DNA from 2 places in the Levilactobacillus muriae genome. Region 1 is predicted to be linked to the other one. Evidence: predicted binding sites of a transcription regulator. Region 1 holds the regulator's gene; the other holds the start of a gene.
What was found. Region 1 encodes NrdR, which represses ribonucleotide reductase genes. Its sites were predicted from a motif close to ACACNATATATNGTGT; they were not measured.
Positions count from the first base shown of each region.

Region 1 (8,225 bases):
CAATTGGATGGTTGACAACGTTTCTTCATTCCCAAGGGCCGTCTTAGTTTGGACGTCCAACTTAGGACCATAGAAGGCAGCTTCCCCTTCAGCTTCAACGTAAGGCAAGCCGAGGTCATCCATGGCACCCTTCAACATCTTTTGCGCGTTGTTCCACATCGCATCGTCGTCAAAGTACTTTTCCGTGTTCTTAGGATCACGGTAGCTCAGACGGAACGTGTAGTCTTTGATATCAAAGTCTTTGTAAACCTTAACCATCAAGTCCAAGATACTCTTGAATTCGTCTTGAATTTGTTCAGGGGCAACAAACGTGTGGCCATCGTTCAAGGTCATTTCACGAACCCGTTGCAAACCACTCAGGGCACCGGACTTTTCGTAACGGTGCATCATCCCTAATTCAGCGATCCGCAATGGGAGCTCACGGTAAGAACGGATGTGGTGGTTGTAAATTTGAATATGACTTGGGCAGTTCATTGGCCGTAATTCAAGTTGTTCGCCATCACCCATGTCCATTGGTGGGAACATGTCGTCACGGTAGTGATCCCAGTGACCGGATTGCTTGTACAGATCCAGGTTAGCGAGGACTGGCGTGTAAACGTGTTGGTACCCGTTGGCAACTTCCTTGTCGATAATGTAGCGTTCAATCGTACGACGAATGGTTGCGCCATTTGGCATCCAGTATGGTAAACCAGCGCCGACCTTAGGATCAACGAAGAACAAGTCCAGTTGATTCCCAATAACCCGGTGATCACGTTCGCGAGCTTCTTGGCGCCGAACTAAGTCAGCATCCAAGTCAGCTTGTTTGTAGAAGGCCGTCCCGTAGATCCGTTGGAGCATTGGGTTTGAGGACTTGCCTTGCCAGTACGCACCAGCAACGGAAAGCAACTTGAACTTCTTCACGTCACCCGTGTTGGTTAATTGGGCGCCATCACTTAAGATCTCGTAGTCGCCAATCTTTAAAAAGTTCACTTGATCGCCGTCAACGGCTTTGATCAGATCAGCCGTGAATGGATCGTCCTTAGCCTTCGCCAAAGCATCGTCCTTGCTAACAACAACGCGTTCGATAGCCGCCTTGTCAGCAATTAATTTTTCAACGATAACCGCAATGGCATCCAATTCGTCAACACTGACTTGTTGGTCATCCTTGTCGGTATCCACGTAGAAGCCATCTTCGTCGGCACTAACTTCGCCCAAACGAATAGCTGGGAATTCCTTCTTCAAGGCGATCCGAACCAAGGCAGCCGTGGTATTGCGCAGAACAGTCAAGCCATCTGCGTCACCCTTCGTTACGATTTCAATGCTCCCATCATGCGCGATTGGGGTCAAGTTGTCGATCAACTCGCCGTCCAACTTGGCTGCAACAGCCTTTTTGCCTAAACTAATTGAAATTGACTTCGCAACGTCTTCTGGTGTCGTGCCAGCTGCGAATTCTTTAACGTTGCCATCTGGAAATTTAAGTGAAATACTTGCCATAATTTTCAATCTCCCTTATTGATTTGGGTCAGACTACGAAAAAATCCCCAGTGCCAAAGAAGGCACTGGGGACGTCATTAACGTGGTTCCACCCGATATTTTTCACGAGACTGATCCCGTGAACTCTAATCGTCGATAACGGAACGGACCGGCCGAAAATTTCCTTCCGACAGCTTAGGAAAGCGGTAATGCTGGCGGGCGCTAAGTCGGCTTCCAAGCTAGGCCAACTCTTCCTGTGAACGTCTCCGCGGGCACCATGTCTTTCGTCATAGCTCGTGTGGTTTCATTGACTATTAAACACTTGCAGCCAAATATTGTCAAGCCGTGTTGCTAAAAATTCATCGTTAGCCACTTGTCTGAAGTCCACTATCGCTCTGGAATGGTGCAAATTGATCGTGACGTTGTGCGCAGACAGCGAACATCATCTTACTGTGGCCGCCGATTGACGCCGACCATCGTAATTTCTCTGGCAAGGAAACGAATTCGTTGCATCAGCCGTTGGGCTTTCAAAGGTTCGTCGTCCCCCCGCGTTGAGATACGCAGGTGTTCCTTTTCCAACTGGGCCATAGAGAAATTGGAGCTGAAGAATGTGGGCAATTCCTCTTGCATCCGATATTCCAGGATAACACCCAGCACGTCGTCCCTGACCCAGGCCGACATGGCATCCGCACCGATATCATCGATCATCAAGACTGGCGACTTCTTCAAGGCATCGAGCTTTTCAGCCACACCGTTTTGGGCAATTGCGTTCTTCATTTCAACTGCGAAGCTTGGGAAATGAACTAGCGTGGTAGAGAACCCATCCGCCGCCAGTTGGTTGGCGACGGCTGCCAACAAGTAAGTCTTTCCCACGCCAAAGCTCCCAGCTAAGTACAGGGCTTGATGGCGCCGTTTGGGGTTGGCCTCGTAGGCATCCACGAAGTCCAAAGCCGCCATCAAGGCCTCAGCCCGATCGGTGTCTTGGTCAAAGTTAGCCAGCGTCGCCTCACGAATACTCTTCGGCATGGCAATCGACTTCACCCGTTGACGAAGCTGTTGTTGGGCCTGCTTCTCCAGTGTATCCGCCGTTGGGACATAGGCCACATCGATCAGGTGATTGGACATGATCAACTGTGGCGCGTAACCGGTGGCAAAGGTTTCCCCACCCTTAGCTAGTTTTTCACGTTCCGAAACGAACTCGTACAATTTCGCCGCCGAACGCGTCATCACATCTTCGGCTAGTTCTGCTTTATTCTCCTGGTAGAACTTATTGACCTCAGGATCATCATAGACTTTGGCCATCAGTTGGCGGTAATTGTCATTTAGATGTTGCTGACTCATGAGTTTTTGCATGGTCTTACTTAAATCTTCCATCTGCTAATCCTCCTTCCCCTTGCTGCGTGCTTCCAGTCGCGCAATACGTTGCTGTAATTGCTTTTGTTGCGCATCAGTGAGCTTAGCGGTCGTTGGTGCCTGCGCCGCACCACTCGGCTTCTTAGCCCAGTCTGGTAGCGTCTCCTTGACCGTCGGCTGTTGACGTCGAGATCGCCGTGGCTTGGTCATCGCCTGCTGACGCTCCTTGATCTTCTGAATCGCTAGCTCGGGCGTCTTGACCTTGGACTTGCTCCAATCGTTAGCAATCGTATCTAGTAAATTCTTATTCAATGTCGGCTTATCCTCGTCCACCAAGACGTGATAGATCATCAGGTTCAGGACGGACGCGGGAAATAGTTGCCGACTCACCAAGTCCCGAACAATTCGTTGCTCACCATCCGTCACGAACCCACCCGTATTCTGCTTGATTCCTTGCAGAAATTTAACGGGTGCAGTCGTGCTGGCAACCTTAAGCAACGCTTGTTCTGCACTGGAAACCCCTGTCGCAGTGGACGCGGTGGCCGACGAGGCATTTGCTACTGAATCAGCCGGGGTGCCAACTGTCGCCTCGCTACGATACTGATACCCAAAGGCCTGCGCGACGATACGTTTGAACTGCTCAGGATTAAAAATATTGGTTGCCAGATCCGTCGCCTCACCGATGTAACGGGCCATAGTCGGCTCATCCAAGCCATAGGTGGCGTGCTCCGTCAACAATAATTGACGGTACTTGCTGACAGCTCGAGTGTCCACGAAGGATCGTTCCAGCAGCTCACCCAACAACTTAAAATCAAATTGAACCTTGTCTGGGGACAGATCCGGTGCACGTCTAGTTGATGCCAAATTCTGCCGATTGCTCGAAACCACTGCAGGAATCTCCCGCAACTCATCGCCATCCACGTGGAAGACGTCCAGAAAGTTCTTGGTAATATTTTGTTCATCGTCGCTAGACCTTGCCACCACAGTATTCGCTGTAACCAACGACTGATACAGGTCCTCTCCTACGACACCTAGTAATTGAACGCTCAACAGGTCATCTTTGAAGAAATCCTGTGGCGTAAGTGGCGCGTGCAGTTCATAAACGAAGCTGGAGAGATCCCCCTCTGTCTTGAACCGCGTCGTCAGTAGTCCGGTCGCCTCTAAGCGCAGTCGTGCTGCGTATAGGTGAGCCAAGTCTAAGCCCAGCTCCGCTAATAAAATAGCGTGACGCTTATAAGTCTCACGCTGTGGGAGCCAAAAAAGGGCCGAGAAGAGCCCCGTGGCACTCGGTCCAATGATCGGTTGGTAGAGCTGCGTTAAGGTTTGCCAACTTTGGTCGGTCAACCGATCCGCCAACCGAACCAAAAAGCCCGTCTTTGGCTGCAATTGGTGCCAGGAATCCTCCATGCCTTATTTCGCCTCGCTTTGCCGGTCTGTCCGGTCCTTAGCTTTCGCTTTGTCTTTATCCATCATGTCTTTCAATTCGTTGAAGAAGACCCCTGTATCCTTGAACTGCCGGTAAACACTGGCAAACCGGATGTAGGCAATCTCATCAACATCGACCAATCGGTTCATCACGTATTCCCCAATCAGCTGACTGGAAATTTCGTTGACGCCGAGTGCCCGAATCTTATTTTCAACGTCATCGACGATCTTCGTCATGACGTCCATCCCCACCGGCCGCTTTTCAGCCGAGCGAATGATCCCGCGTAAGATCTTTTCGCGATTGAATTCCTCACGCGTGCCGTTCTTTTTAATTACCAACAGCGGGGTCGCTTCGACCCGCTCAAACGTCGTGAACCGAAAGCCACAGCTCTCACACTCACGACGCCGGCGGATGACACGCCCATCGTCGGTCGGTCGACTGTCGACGACCCGCGATCCATTATGATGACAGTGCGGACACTGCATTTTGGTCACCTCATTTTTTCATTGGTTACTTGATTATCTATGCTTGACGTTCGTAAAGATTGTTGTCTGCGGCTAACACAGTGTTTAAACCACAACGATTAGTCACAGCTTTTTACTGACTAAACCAGAACCATACGACAATTGCGAACTCGCACAGCTATCGCCACAATTTCCACAGGAAACAACGTTGTCTTAATGATTGCTTCGTCAGCTAACATATCACTACCTAATCCAAGCCTTCAGCCAAAATTGCTGCCGACGAGCCTAAATTAGTGGTGTCAAGCCATTCTACCACTTGTTGACGCGTTTGGGCAATCGTTCCCGCGTTATCGATGACCACATCAGCTAGTGCTACCTTCTTAGCGATGGGCCATTGTTGGTCCATTCGAGCCTGAGCCGCTGCTTCATCGAGGGTGTTACGGGCCATCAAACGCTGTCGTTGGGTCGCTGCCGGGACTGCGACCACCATCACGTGATCCACCAGATGTACCAGATACCCAACTTCGTAAAAAGTTGGCGCATCAATGACGATACCAGCCACCTTTTGAGCCCGATACAGCGCCAACTGGCGGTGAATCTCCACCTGAATCAGTGGGGTCGTAATGGCCTCCAACTGGTGTAACTTCTCTGGATGGCTAAAGACTAGCTGCCCCAGCTTTTGACGGTCGAGGCTCCCATTTCTTTGACGAAAGTCTTCACCGAAGGTTGCACAAATCTGTTGGATCCCCGGTGTTCCCGGTGCCACCACCTGACGTGCAATGACATCTGCGTCAATGATCTTCAAACCAGCCAAGTCTAGCCAGTGGCTGACGGTCGACTTACCAGTGGCGATCCCACCAGTTAGTCCCCACACCTCAGTCATCGTTGCGTTCCTCCAATGCTTCGGGCGGATAAGGCTGGCAGTGGGGGCAGAGATGCGTTCCCCGCTGTGCCACCTTGATCTTCACAATCTCGGTACCACAGCGTTCACAAGGTTCTCCCTCATGACCGTAGACGTGCAAATGATTTTGGAAGTTACCCGCCTCGCCAAACGCCGTCGAAAAGGTGTGGACTGTCGTTCCGTGCCCTTTAATGGCCACAGCTATCTCGGCAATGATGTTTTGCCGTAACGTCTCCAATTGCTTCTTTGTCAACGTATCGGCCGGCGTTAACGGATTAATTTTGGACAACCAGAGAACCTCATCCACGTAGATGTTGCCCAGCCCGGCAATCCGCGATTGGTCCAACAAAAATGGTTTGACGACCTTATGAGACTTGCCGAAGGCCTGCTGCATGTAGGCCAACGTCAACGTCTCTGCCGTGGGCTCCGGTCCTAACTTCCCCAGCGATGGCAGTTCGGTGTCTTCTGTGCCCGTCTCGACCAGACGCATCCGGCCAAATTTACGGGTATCGTTGTACCGCAGCTCGCGGTTATCGGTCAAATGGAAAATAACGTGGGTGTGCTTGGGAATTGGACTTCCCTCCGGCTGTACATCATACTTGCCCTCCATCCGGAGGTGTGACACCATCGTCAGGTTGCCGCTGAACCGAAAGAGTAGGTACTTGCCACGTCGGTCGATTCTTTCAATTTTGCGTCCAATCAGATCAGCCGTAAAAATCTCGGCGTCGGGGCGCACCATCTTCGCGTAATAGACATCTACGTGATCAATGGTGGCCCCTTGCACTAAGCGGGTCAGTCCGCGCCGGACCGTTTCAACTTCTGGTAATTCAGGCATACTGATTTCTCTCCTTTGCGGCTACTTGGCGTCGTACCAAGTCGGGCCGTAGTGGCTTTCGACCTTCAACGGAATCTCAAGGTCGATGGCGGAGTCCATGACGCTTGGTACTAATTTAGCTAACGTGGCGATCTCCTCGGCGGGTGCCTCGAAGATCAGCTCATCGTGGACCTGCAACAGCATCGTCGCCTGCATGTCCTTGATAGCATCTTCCATGCGAATCATTGCAATCTTAATAATATCAGCGGCACTCCCTTGAATCGGCGTGTTCATCGCCGTGCGTTCAGCAAAGGACCGTTGGTTGAAGTTCCGTGAATTGATATCCGGCAAATACCGACGGCGGTGCGCAATCGTTTCGACGTAGCCCAACTCGTGGGCTTGCTGAACCATTCGCTCTGTGTAAGCCTTGACGCCAGGATACTCCTCGAAGTAGGTGTCAATAAAGTTCTTGGCCTGCTTGCGAGGTATGCCAATGTTCTGAGACAGCCCAAAGTCACTGATCCCGTAGACAATTCCAAAATTCACGGCCTTAGCCTGTCGCCGAATGTTCGGCGTGACCTCGGCATCCGGAGCCATCTTGAAGATTCGCCGGGCAGTGGCCGCGTGAATGTCTTGGCCTTCTCTGAAAGCTTCCTGCATATTGGCATCGTGGCTCATGTGCGCGAGCACCCGCAACTCAATCTGGGAGTAGTCAGACGAGAAGATCTGCCAACCTTCATGCCGTGGCACAAAGGCCTTACGAATCGCACGACCTTCTTCACTTCGAACGGGGATGTTTTGCAGGTTAGGATCGACTGAAGACAGTCGCCCAGTCTGCGTCAACGTCTGTAGATAGCGTGTGTGAACCTTCTGATCCTCAGGATGAATCACCTTCAGGAGACCTTCCACGTAAGTCGATTGAATCTTGGCAATCTTCCGGTAGCGCAAAATGTTCTCCGCAATCGGAGCATCGGCCGCAAGCTTTTCGAGCACACCAACAGCCGTCGAATAACCGGTCTTGGTCTTCTTGATGACGGGTAACCCCATCTTTTCAAAGAGAATGTGACCCAGCTGTTTCGGAGAGCCAATGTTAAATTCTTCGCCAGCTTCCTGATAAATCGTCTGTTCGATTTCAGCTAATTGTTCAGTAAACTTGCTCCCCATAGCTTCCAGCTCACTTGCATCCACGGTGATCCCGGCAATTTCCATCCGGGCGAGGACGAAGCTCATAGGCAATTCAATTTCGCGGTAAAGTTGTGTCTGTTCATTTTCGTCCAAGCCTTCAAATAACTTCGGCCGCAACTGTTCGATGGCACGAGCTTTCCGTGCCAAATGCTTGAAGAAGACCTCGTCATCATCAGGAATGGCCCGCTTAGCACCCTTCCCATAGATATCTTCATCGGTGGCAACCTGGTCGTAGCCGTGTTCCATGGCAACGCGGCCCAGATCGTTACTATTGTCGTAAGTGTTCAGCAAATAAGAGCAAAGTAGAAGGTCGCAGTCAACGCCGGCCAGCGTGAGGCCTAAGCGATTCAAGCCCACGTAAGTCCGTTTGGCGTCAAAGACTTGTTTAGCCACGTCTGCGGACGTCAGAATGTTCTTCAAGGGTGCCTGTTGTAAGAGGGCATCGTCGCGGCTGACCCACCACTGATCATCATCGCCGATAGCAAACCCAGCGAACTCGGATGTATGGTAATTCTCATCCGGCATCTCCAAGTAGAATTCGCAACCATCAGCCGAAAAGTCTGGCAAAGCGGCCACATTTTCGGCAGTCAGCACCGTGTAGTCGATGTCCTTGAGGCCCGGCGTCGCGGT
Region 1 is NZ_BAAFRU010000007.1:20,391-28,615, reverse strand. It holds gene thrS (threonine--tRNA ligase) at 1-1,473, opposite strand, end outside; gene dnaI (primosomal protein DnaI) at 1,900-2,826, opposite strand; gene ACKTSF_RS06070 (replication initiation and membrane attachment family protein) at 2,830-4,212, opposite strand; gene nrdR (transcriptional regulator NrdR) at 4,216-4,716, opposite strand; gene coaE (dephospho-CoA kinase) at 4,943-5,578, opposite strand; gene mutM (bifunctional DNA-formamidopyrimidine glycosylase/DNA-(apurinic or apyrimidinic site) lyase) at 5,571-6,431, opposite strand; gene polA (DNA polymerase I) at 6,453-8,225, opposite strand, start outside.

Region 2 (8,225 bases), on a different contig from region 1:
GCCCTTCGCCGTGAGAAAAATCTGCTTTTGTTTCTTGTCGGTTGGGCTGGGGCGGCGTTCCAGAATGCCGTTCTTTTCCAACTTCTGAATAGCGCGTGCCGCGGTGGTCTTGTCGACGTGGACAATGACGGCGAGACGTTCCAGAATAATTCCCGGAGATTCGGCGACACGAACCAGGTAGAGGTACTGGCCGCGATTCAGGTTAAGCGCCTTGAATTCAATGTTGCTGATGCCATCGAGAGCCCGGGCAACGGTGCCGATGGGGCGTAAGATTTCTGCCAAGCTGGTTCACCTCGTTTCGTGGTAAAAATCAGTATATAACGATTTGGTTGTAATTGCAACAAAATTCAAGCTATTGGAGAAGTAATCGCGTTGAATTCCTGTTAGAATGACCAGTGAGCAATTCAAAAATAAAAGAGGTCTTTGTGATGACAGTGTTTAGTGCCTATTCTGACGGTGAGATTCTGGATTATTTAAAGTCTCAAGTAAAGACGGGAACGGTTGCCACGGATGAGGCGACGTTGCGGAAGCAATCCTTCAATCCCAATGCAACCGGTGGTGAAACAGGTTTAGCGCGGGCATTCGTCGAAGTTGCTAACGTTGACGATATTCAGGGTGTCTTGCGGACGGCGCGGAAGTTCCACATCGCCGTGATCCCCCAAACCACCTTTAGTAGTACGGTGATTGGATCCGATGGGCTGACTGGGGCAATTATTTTGTCCACGCGTAAGATGAATCAGATCCTGGAAATCAGCAAGGAAGATTCCGTAGCCGTTGTTGAGCCCGGGGTCGTCAATGGTGATCTGGATAAGGAAGCGCGCAAGCAGGGCCTGTTCTATGCCCCAGATCCAGGATCTAAGCCGTTCTCATCAATTGGTGGGAATGTCTCTACCAATGCAGGTGGGATGAGCACTGTACGTTACGGCGCGACCAAGGATAACGTGCTGGGCTTGAAGGCCGTGCTGGCCGATGGTCGGGTGGTCAAGCTTGGAGGTCGGACGTTGAAGCAGGCCTTTGGGTATGACCTGACGCAACTCTTTGTGGGTTCCGAGGGAACTTTGGGTATCATCTACGAAGTGACTGTAAAATTAATGCCGATTCCGTTGGGACAATCCGTCATGGGCGTGGCGTTCTTCAACGATATGACTGCGCTGGCTCAAGGCGTGACGGCCATTCGAATGTCCGGGGTCTATCCAACGATGCTGGAAGCCCTGGATGGCAATACCGTCGTGGCACTGGATAAATACGAAAAGACCCACTATGCTGAAAACAGCGGTGCCATGTTGATCTTCCGACTAGAGGGTGGCAGTCCTGAGAACGTTCAGGTCGTGCGCAATCTGCTGGATAAGTACCACGGACAAAACGTCACGGTTACCACGGATGAAACGGAACAGGCTGACCTGGAACGGTTGCGTCGGGATATGTTGCCTGCCGTCTTTGCCGGGCGGAATCACCTGATGGAAGACATGGCGATGCCGCTGTCTAAGCTGGCCCCCATGATGGATTACCTGCAGGATCTTGGGAAGAAACTGGGTATTACCATCTATACGGCCGGTCATGCTGGAGATGGTAACGTGCACCCGACCTTCGTCTGGGATAAGGATGTCGATGAAGTTCCAGAAGTCATTATTGAGGCGTTGCGGCAGACCTTTTGGAAGACGCTGGAACTCGGGGGGACAATCTCTGGGGAACACGCCGTGGGAATGCTGAAAAACCAGTGGAACAACCCCGAATTGGGTGAGACAGTCGATCAGCTCCAACATCAGATCAAGACACTTTTTGACCCAATGAACCTATTGAATCCTAAACGTAAGATTGATTAACGTCACGTTGACTGCCTGAGCGACGGCCGTTGGTACTCGGAATGTCGGGAACAGATGGTTAACCAATAATCAAACTTGAAAATTGCGTCCGGTCACCGATCGAAATGTTCGGGGACCGGACTTTTTTAAAGATAGGCATAAAACTTGCAAAAGAGGCCGACAAACCGGATAATTATTGTTACAATGAAAGCGAATGCAGGATTGGTATTCCCCGATAACAATCGGTTGCACAGTTCAGGAATGGAAGGAAGAAAGTCATGGGCGACACACAGTGGTGGCAACACGCAGTCGGATATCAGATTTATCCGCAGAGCTTCTTAGATACGAATAACGATGGTATCGGAGATCTTGCTGGTATTCAGCAACAGATTGACTACCTGAAAACCTTGCGGGTCGACTTTGTCTGGGTCTCTTCATTCTACCCATCAGGTGACGTGGATAATGGCTATGACGTGGTGAAATACCGCGGCGTGGCGCCACAGTTTGGAACATTAGCCGACTTTGACCAGTTGGTTGAGGCGCTCCATGCGGCCGATATTAAGATTGTAATCGACCTAGCGCTCAACCACACGTCGAGTGAGCATCCCTGGTTTCAGGCGGCTTTGGCCGACCCGACCAGTGCTTACCACGACTACTATATCTGGCAACCGACAACAGCGGACGTGGCACCAAATAACTGGGAGTCCGTCTTCGGTGGCTCGGCATGGACCTACCATGCCGCAAGTCAGGCGGCATACTTGCATACGTTTGCTCGGAAACAGCCTGACCTGAATTGGGAAAATCCAGCTGTTCGCCATGAAATGAGTGACATCATTCAGTGGTGGGCCGACCGGGGAGTCGATGGCTTCCGTTTGGATGGCGTCACCCATTTGAAGAAACAAGCTGATTTTGCCGATGTGGCCGTACCACGGACGGGTTATTACCGGGATCTTGCGGGGGTCGCCGCCTACTTGGCAGACCTGAAACCAGTCCTGCAACGCAATCATTTGTTTACCATTGGTGAGGCGGGCGGCATCGATATGCCGACGGCACAGCGTTGGCTGGATCCTGACACGGGGTTCTTTGACCTCCTGTTGGAATTTGACCATGTGCATTACTGGGAGAATGCGGAACCAAAGCTACCGATTGCTGCCTTGCGCCAGAACCTGACGCGCTGGCAGTTGGCACTGGCCGACAAGGGATGGAACGCGTTGTTCATTGAAAATCATGATTTACCCCGCGCTGTTTCATACTATGGGAACCCGGTGGATTATCGCCGTCGTTCCGCGAAGGCCTTGGGATTGTGGTACTTGTTGATGAAGGGAACGCCGTTTATCTATCAGGGACAGGAATTGGGCTTACCCAACGCTCGGTTCGACAGCATCGAGGACTACCGTGACCTAGATAGTCGTCTGTATTACCGGCGTCAGCGAGCCAAGGGTGTTTCAGAATCAAAGATTTTGACGCAACTGGCAGCCAAGAGCCGGGACAATGCGCGGACGCCGTTTCCATGGAATGATGAACCGAACGGTGGCTTTTCCGACCATCAGCCGTGGATTCAACCGACGCCAGTGGTGGAACGAATCAACGTGGAACGTGAAAGCCATGATCCATACTCGGTCTTCACGTTCTACCGCCAATTGATTCAGCTGAAAAAGACGGTACCAACCCTACAAAAGGGTCGTTATGAATTGATCGATACTAAAGACGACCAATTATACGTTTATCGCCGAACCTATAATGGTGATAATTGGTTGATCGTCGTGAATATGAGTAATGCTGCTGCAACCACTCAGGAGTTTGATTTAAATCCGAGCGAGCTGATCGTCACCAATATGCGGGTAGACGCGCCCTCGGACGAAACGCAGATTCAACCGTGGGAAGCACGGTTGTACCATTTACGAAAACTAGAGTGAGATTGAAAGCGGGGCGGTCCGGGTGAAAACGCGGCCGCCTTTTTTGTACAGTCGATTATGCAGCGTATTATAGCTGTTAATAGTTAGCCAAAATCATAATCGGAGTAGTTTAAACCATAAACTTTTTGACAAATTAGTGAAATCCTATTGCATTTCACTAGATTGTTCTTTATTATTAAATGTATAGATATTTCTATGGGGTCAACCATTTTGCGTATTGCTAATCGTGTTAATTATCTTAGCGGTTAGTAAGTAAAAGATAAGGATATGATGAATACTATGGCAAAGAGTAAGGTCGTACATGCGGAAAGTTTTTTCGAATCTTACATGGAATTAAAGCGAGAGTTAGAGAAATCGGCAACGCGGTTCCAACGAGCTATGGGGATTTCGGTGGATCAGTATGCGATTCTGCACCATATTTTAGAGAATCCAGGCAAGCTGACGTCAGCCACCGTTGCTGATAGTAGAGGCATCTCACGTGCGGCAGTTTCCCGTGGGATTTCACAGTTAATTCGGCGCGGTTACGTGCTGCAAAGCTATCAGAGCTCAGACCGCCGAGTGCGGCCGTTGTCATTGACCACGAGTGGTGAAGAGCTGGAGATGGCCTGCCATGAGCTACTGGTGAAGTCAGCTAAAATTATGAGTGGCGTTGCCCTTAATGCAGACGGCAGTCAGCTGACAGTGGGTGAACTGACCCAGATGTTGGCTGCTGCTACTGCACAATTAACGCCAGAATCACCGGAATCATAAAGTATTTTAAAATTTCCCTTAACCGGATCAGTCGTTCACGACTGGTCTTTTTTATTTGCACATTTTCCCTCAAACTATAAAATGTGTGCAATGCTGATGGGCTATCGGATTTTGTTTCACAGGGCGACTGACGGGTGTGTAACCGCTTTCTATTGCCGATAAGGTCATGAAACAAATTTGAATTTTCACCAGTTGGTAAGAAAATTGCGTGCTATAATCAAACCTGTTGTTCAAAAAGAACAACACAATATATTGTGTGATGTAGCCACCTCGCCGGCGAGATTGATACTATATGTGGTTAATAAATTATGAGGGAGCACATTAACATGAAGCATTATATTCAATTTTTATCTCACCAACTTAAGGGCTGGCCTCAGCAGAATTATTATTTGTTCTTTTTTAGCCTTGGCTGTCAGGTCATGACCTTGGTTAGCCAGCAGATTACGCTACTGACAGTGCTGACGTTCATTGGGACCACACTGGGTGTGCTATGTGTTCTGGCCATCAATGCGGCAAAGTCAGTTAACGGCTGGCTGGGTGTTCTTTCCGCTATTTGTTTCATCGTGACGGGATTTGCTGCCAAGAACTACCTCAGTATCTTCGAACAGTTGTCTTATGTGGTTACCTTGGATATTCCAGTGTTGTTGAGTGCAAGTTGGAACGTTAATATGGCCGCTAAGATTCGGAAGTTTACGGGAAAGAGCTGGGCAATTGCCTTAATTTCTACGGTTGCCGTTTACTTGATTTCTGGCTGGGCGATTGGAGCCTTTACGGATGATCCGCGGCCGTGGGTCGATGCCATCAGTTTTGCAATTAGCTTAACGGCAGGCATTATCTGTTTCTTACGTTTCAACAATCAGTATATCTGGTGGATTGCTTCTGGGTTGGCCCAAATGGTCTTATGGTTCATTTCGTTCCGGCAAGGTTCCGCCACGCTGGCCATGTTTATCAATAGTTCCGTTTACCTGATCAACGACGTGCTGGCTTTTACCGTTTCACCTTGGTACAACCAGAAGGAACGGGCACGGGTTATCAAGCAAGAGACGGCTTACGCTGCCAATCTAGAGAGTACCGACTAAGTTAAGGTTTAGTGACCAAAGGTTGAAAGCCAAAATACTCATCTTACTCTTGCGACCATAGGAATTGTCACCGCTAAATTAGTGACAAGGGTCGCACTCCGGCGGCCAGGGATTCCGCTTGCTGTGGGGAACGCCTCCAGCCAAAAGACGGGCTTCCAGCTCGCCTGAAAGCCGCCAAGTTCAGGCGTCTCTCAGGTCGTCCCACGATGTAAGCCGAAAAAAGCGCCGACTAACATCGTCGACACGGCTAGCTCCATCCCTGGCCGCCTCCGGTTCTGATTGTACACGTCAATCTCAAACACTGAATTCCATATGGTTGTTAGGGTCTAAGCACAAACCAACAACGTTTCTATAGACACAATTCAGGTTTCCACAGACCAACTACGTCAGCCGAGAGGTCGGCAGATATGGGCTCAGGCGCGTCGTTCTACTTGGTCAGGGGGCGATTTTCCCACTGGCTTAGTAGAAAACCAAGCTTGGAGACTCGGCACATTCGAGGCTTCAAGTTGTGTTCGCACCGTTCCAGCCCATATCTGCCGGCCGGTAAGGCGATGACTAGATGACGTTGCCCAATTTTAGTCTCCGTATCGTTGTGACAACAGTCGTAATGAGTATTTTGGAACTTTTAACCTTTAGTTTAGTGATTGGAGCCGCTGTTCCGGGCGTGGGGTCTGGAACAGCGGCTTTTATTGGCTTAATCTGTTATCAGATTAGCTAGTTTCTTTTCAAAATTGATTTTTTCCAGCGAGGGTCTAGGGGACGTGGTACACTAGGGGCATTGCTTGTATGAGGGAGCGGAGACCATGATAGTTGAGAAGAAGATTGGCGCGAAAGATCAAAACCTGGTGTGGGTCATGACCATGGTGGAGGAAGAAGCCGATCGAGATACCCTGAAGGTTAAATATGGCCTTACCGATGAAATTTTAACGTACGTGACCGACGAAAATGAACGGTCTCATTATGACCGCGACGATTTCTTGAATTCACAACTGATTGTATTGCATGTGCCAGTGGTGGTGGACCAGGTGTCTCAGCGTTATATTACCCGGCCGGTGACACTTCTATTGAAGGGAAATTGCGTCTTCACCATTACGACGAAGAACACGCACTGGGCCAATACACTCTTGAACGAGCGGCTCAAGCTGGATCAAATCTATGATACTAATGAATTATTGTTGGTCGGGATGTTTATCCTATTCGACCAATTTCTAGCGCCGATTCGAAAGATTAATGCGGAACAGAATCGCCTGGATAAGCAGCTCAATAAGTCGCCGGACAACAAGGATCTAATTGCGCTATCTAACTTGCAGCAGAGCTTGGCTTACTTCGTCAGCGCCACGCGTAACAATGCCATGATGGCGGTTAATTTAAGTAACACATCATTTGGCCGGCAACTCTCCGATACTAACCAGGAACGGTTGGATGACGCGGTGATTGAAGCTCGGCAGGCCTCCGAAATGACGTCCATTGAGGCCGATGTCGTCGATCGAATCTCAAGCACATTCAACAACGTTTTGAATAATAACCTGAATGATACGATGAAGTTCTTGACGATTTGGTCGTTAGTTTTGACGATTCCTACGATTGTGACTGGATTTTACGGCATGAATGTGCGGTTACCTCTGGCCAATCAGGGGAGTGTTTCGTGGCTGATTACCGTGGCAATTATGCTAGGAGTCATGGTATGGGTCGCGCTGATGCTAAAACACCGGCATTTCTGGTAAAAAATACTGAACCATTTCAGCTCCCATCTCGTGTGGGAGTTTTTTTTGCGTGAAAGTAGCAGTTGAGGATGTGGTTAACGGCGAAAGGTTTTCCAAGAACAAGGGCGGCCCAATCTGCTTGTTAGGTTTCGTGGAATCTCATGATTTTGTAATCTTGTGAATGCGCTTTATTTGCTGATAGGACGGCAATGATCGGTGGTTGTTCAGTCAACGGCATAAGTGATTGTTTTCACTAACAAAAAGTAAGCAGAAATGCTGGTATTTCATCTTGAAACGGACTATGATGTTACCAATCAATGATTTCGGGGTGCTTTTCTTTGGCGACACCTCATCAAAGGAGCGCGATTCAAATGACAAAGATGATTGCGGGTCAAGCATTGGTAAAAGTTTTGGAAGCATGGGGTGTCGATCACTTGTACGGGATTCCTGGGGGATCGATTAATCATACCGTTGAAGGCTTGTACTTAGAAAAGGATAAGATTCAATATATTCAGGTACGGCACGAAGAGGTCGGGGCATTAGCTGCGGCTGCCGACGCTAAGTATACCGGCAAAGTCGGTGTTGCCTTTGGTTCCGCTGGTCCTGGTGCGACTCACCTGATCAACGGGCTTTACGATGCTAAGATGGATCACGTGCCAATGTTGGCGCTGGTTGGACAAGTGCCAACGGCGACGATGAACACCAATTACTTCCAAGAAATGGATGAAACGCCAATGTTCGCCGATGTTGCTGTTTATAATCGGACGGCAACGACCGCGGAACAGCTCCCTTATGTTGTCAATCAGGCGATCCGGGAAGCATACCGGCAAAAGGGACCAGCTGTTGTTATCATTCCTGAAGATCTGTCATCGACCGAAATCGACTACGAGCCAGTTAAGACGCCGAACACCGTTTCCAATACGTTTACACAAACGATTGATCCTAAGGCCGTGACGGCAACATTAGAGCTGTTGA
Region 2 is NZ_BAAFRU010000001.1:87,107-95,331, forward strand. It holds gene ACKTSF_RS00405 (MarR family winged helix-turn-helix transcriptional regulator) at 1-282, opposite strand, end outside; gene ACKTSF_RS00410 (FAD-binding oxidoreductase) at 429-1,823, shown strand; gene ACKTSF_RS00415 (alpha-glucosidase) at 2,081-3,718, shown strand; gene ACKTSF_RS00420 (MarR family winged helix-turn-helix transcriptional regulator) at 4,046-4,468, shown strand; gene pnuC (nicotinamide riboside transporter PnuC) at 4,795-5,547, shown strand; gene ACKTSF_RS00430 (magnesium transporter CorA family protein) at 6,351-7,271, shown strand; gene spxB (pyruvate oxidase) at 7,622-8,225, shown strand, end outside.
Region 2: the regulator NrdR is predicted to act here: its motif matches at 4,711-4,726, upstream of pnuC (nicotinamide riboside transporter PnuC).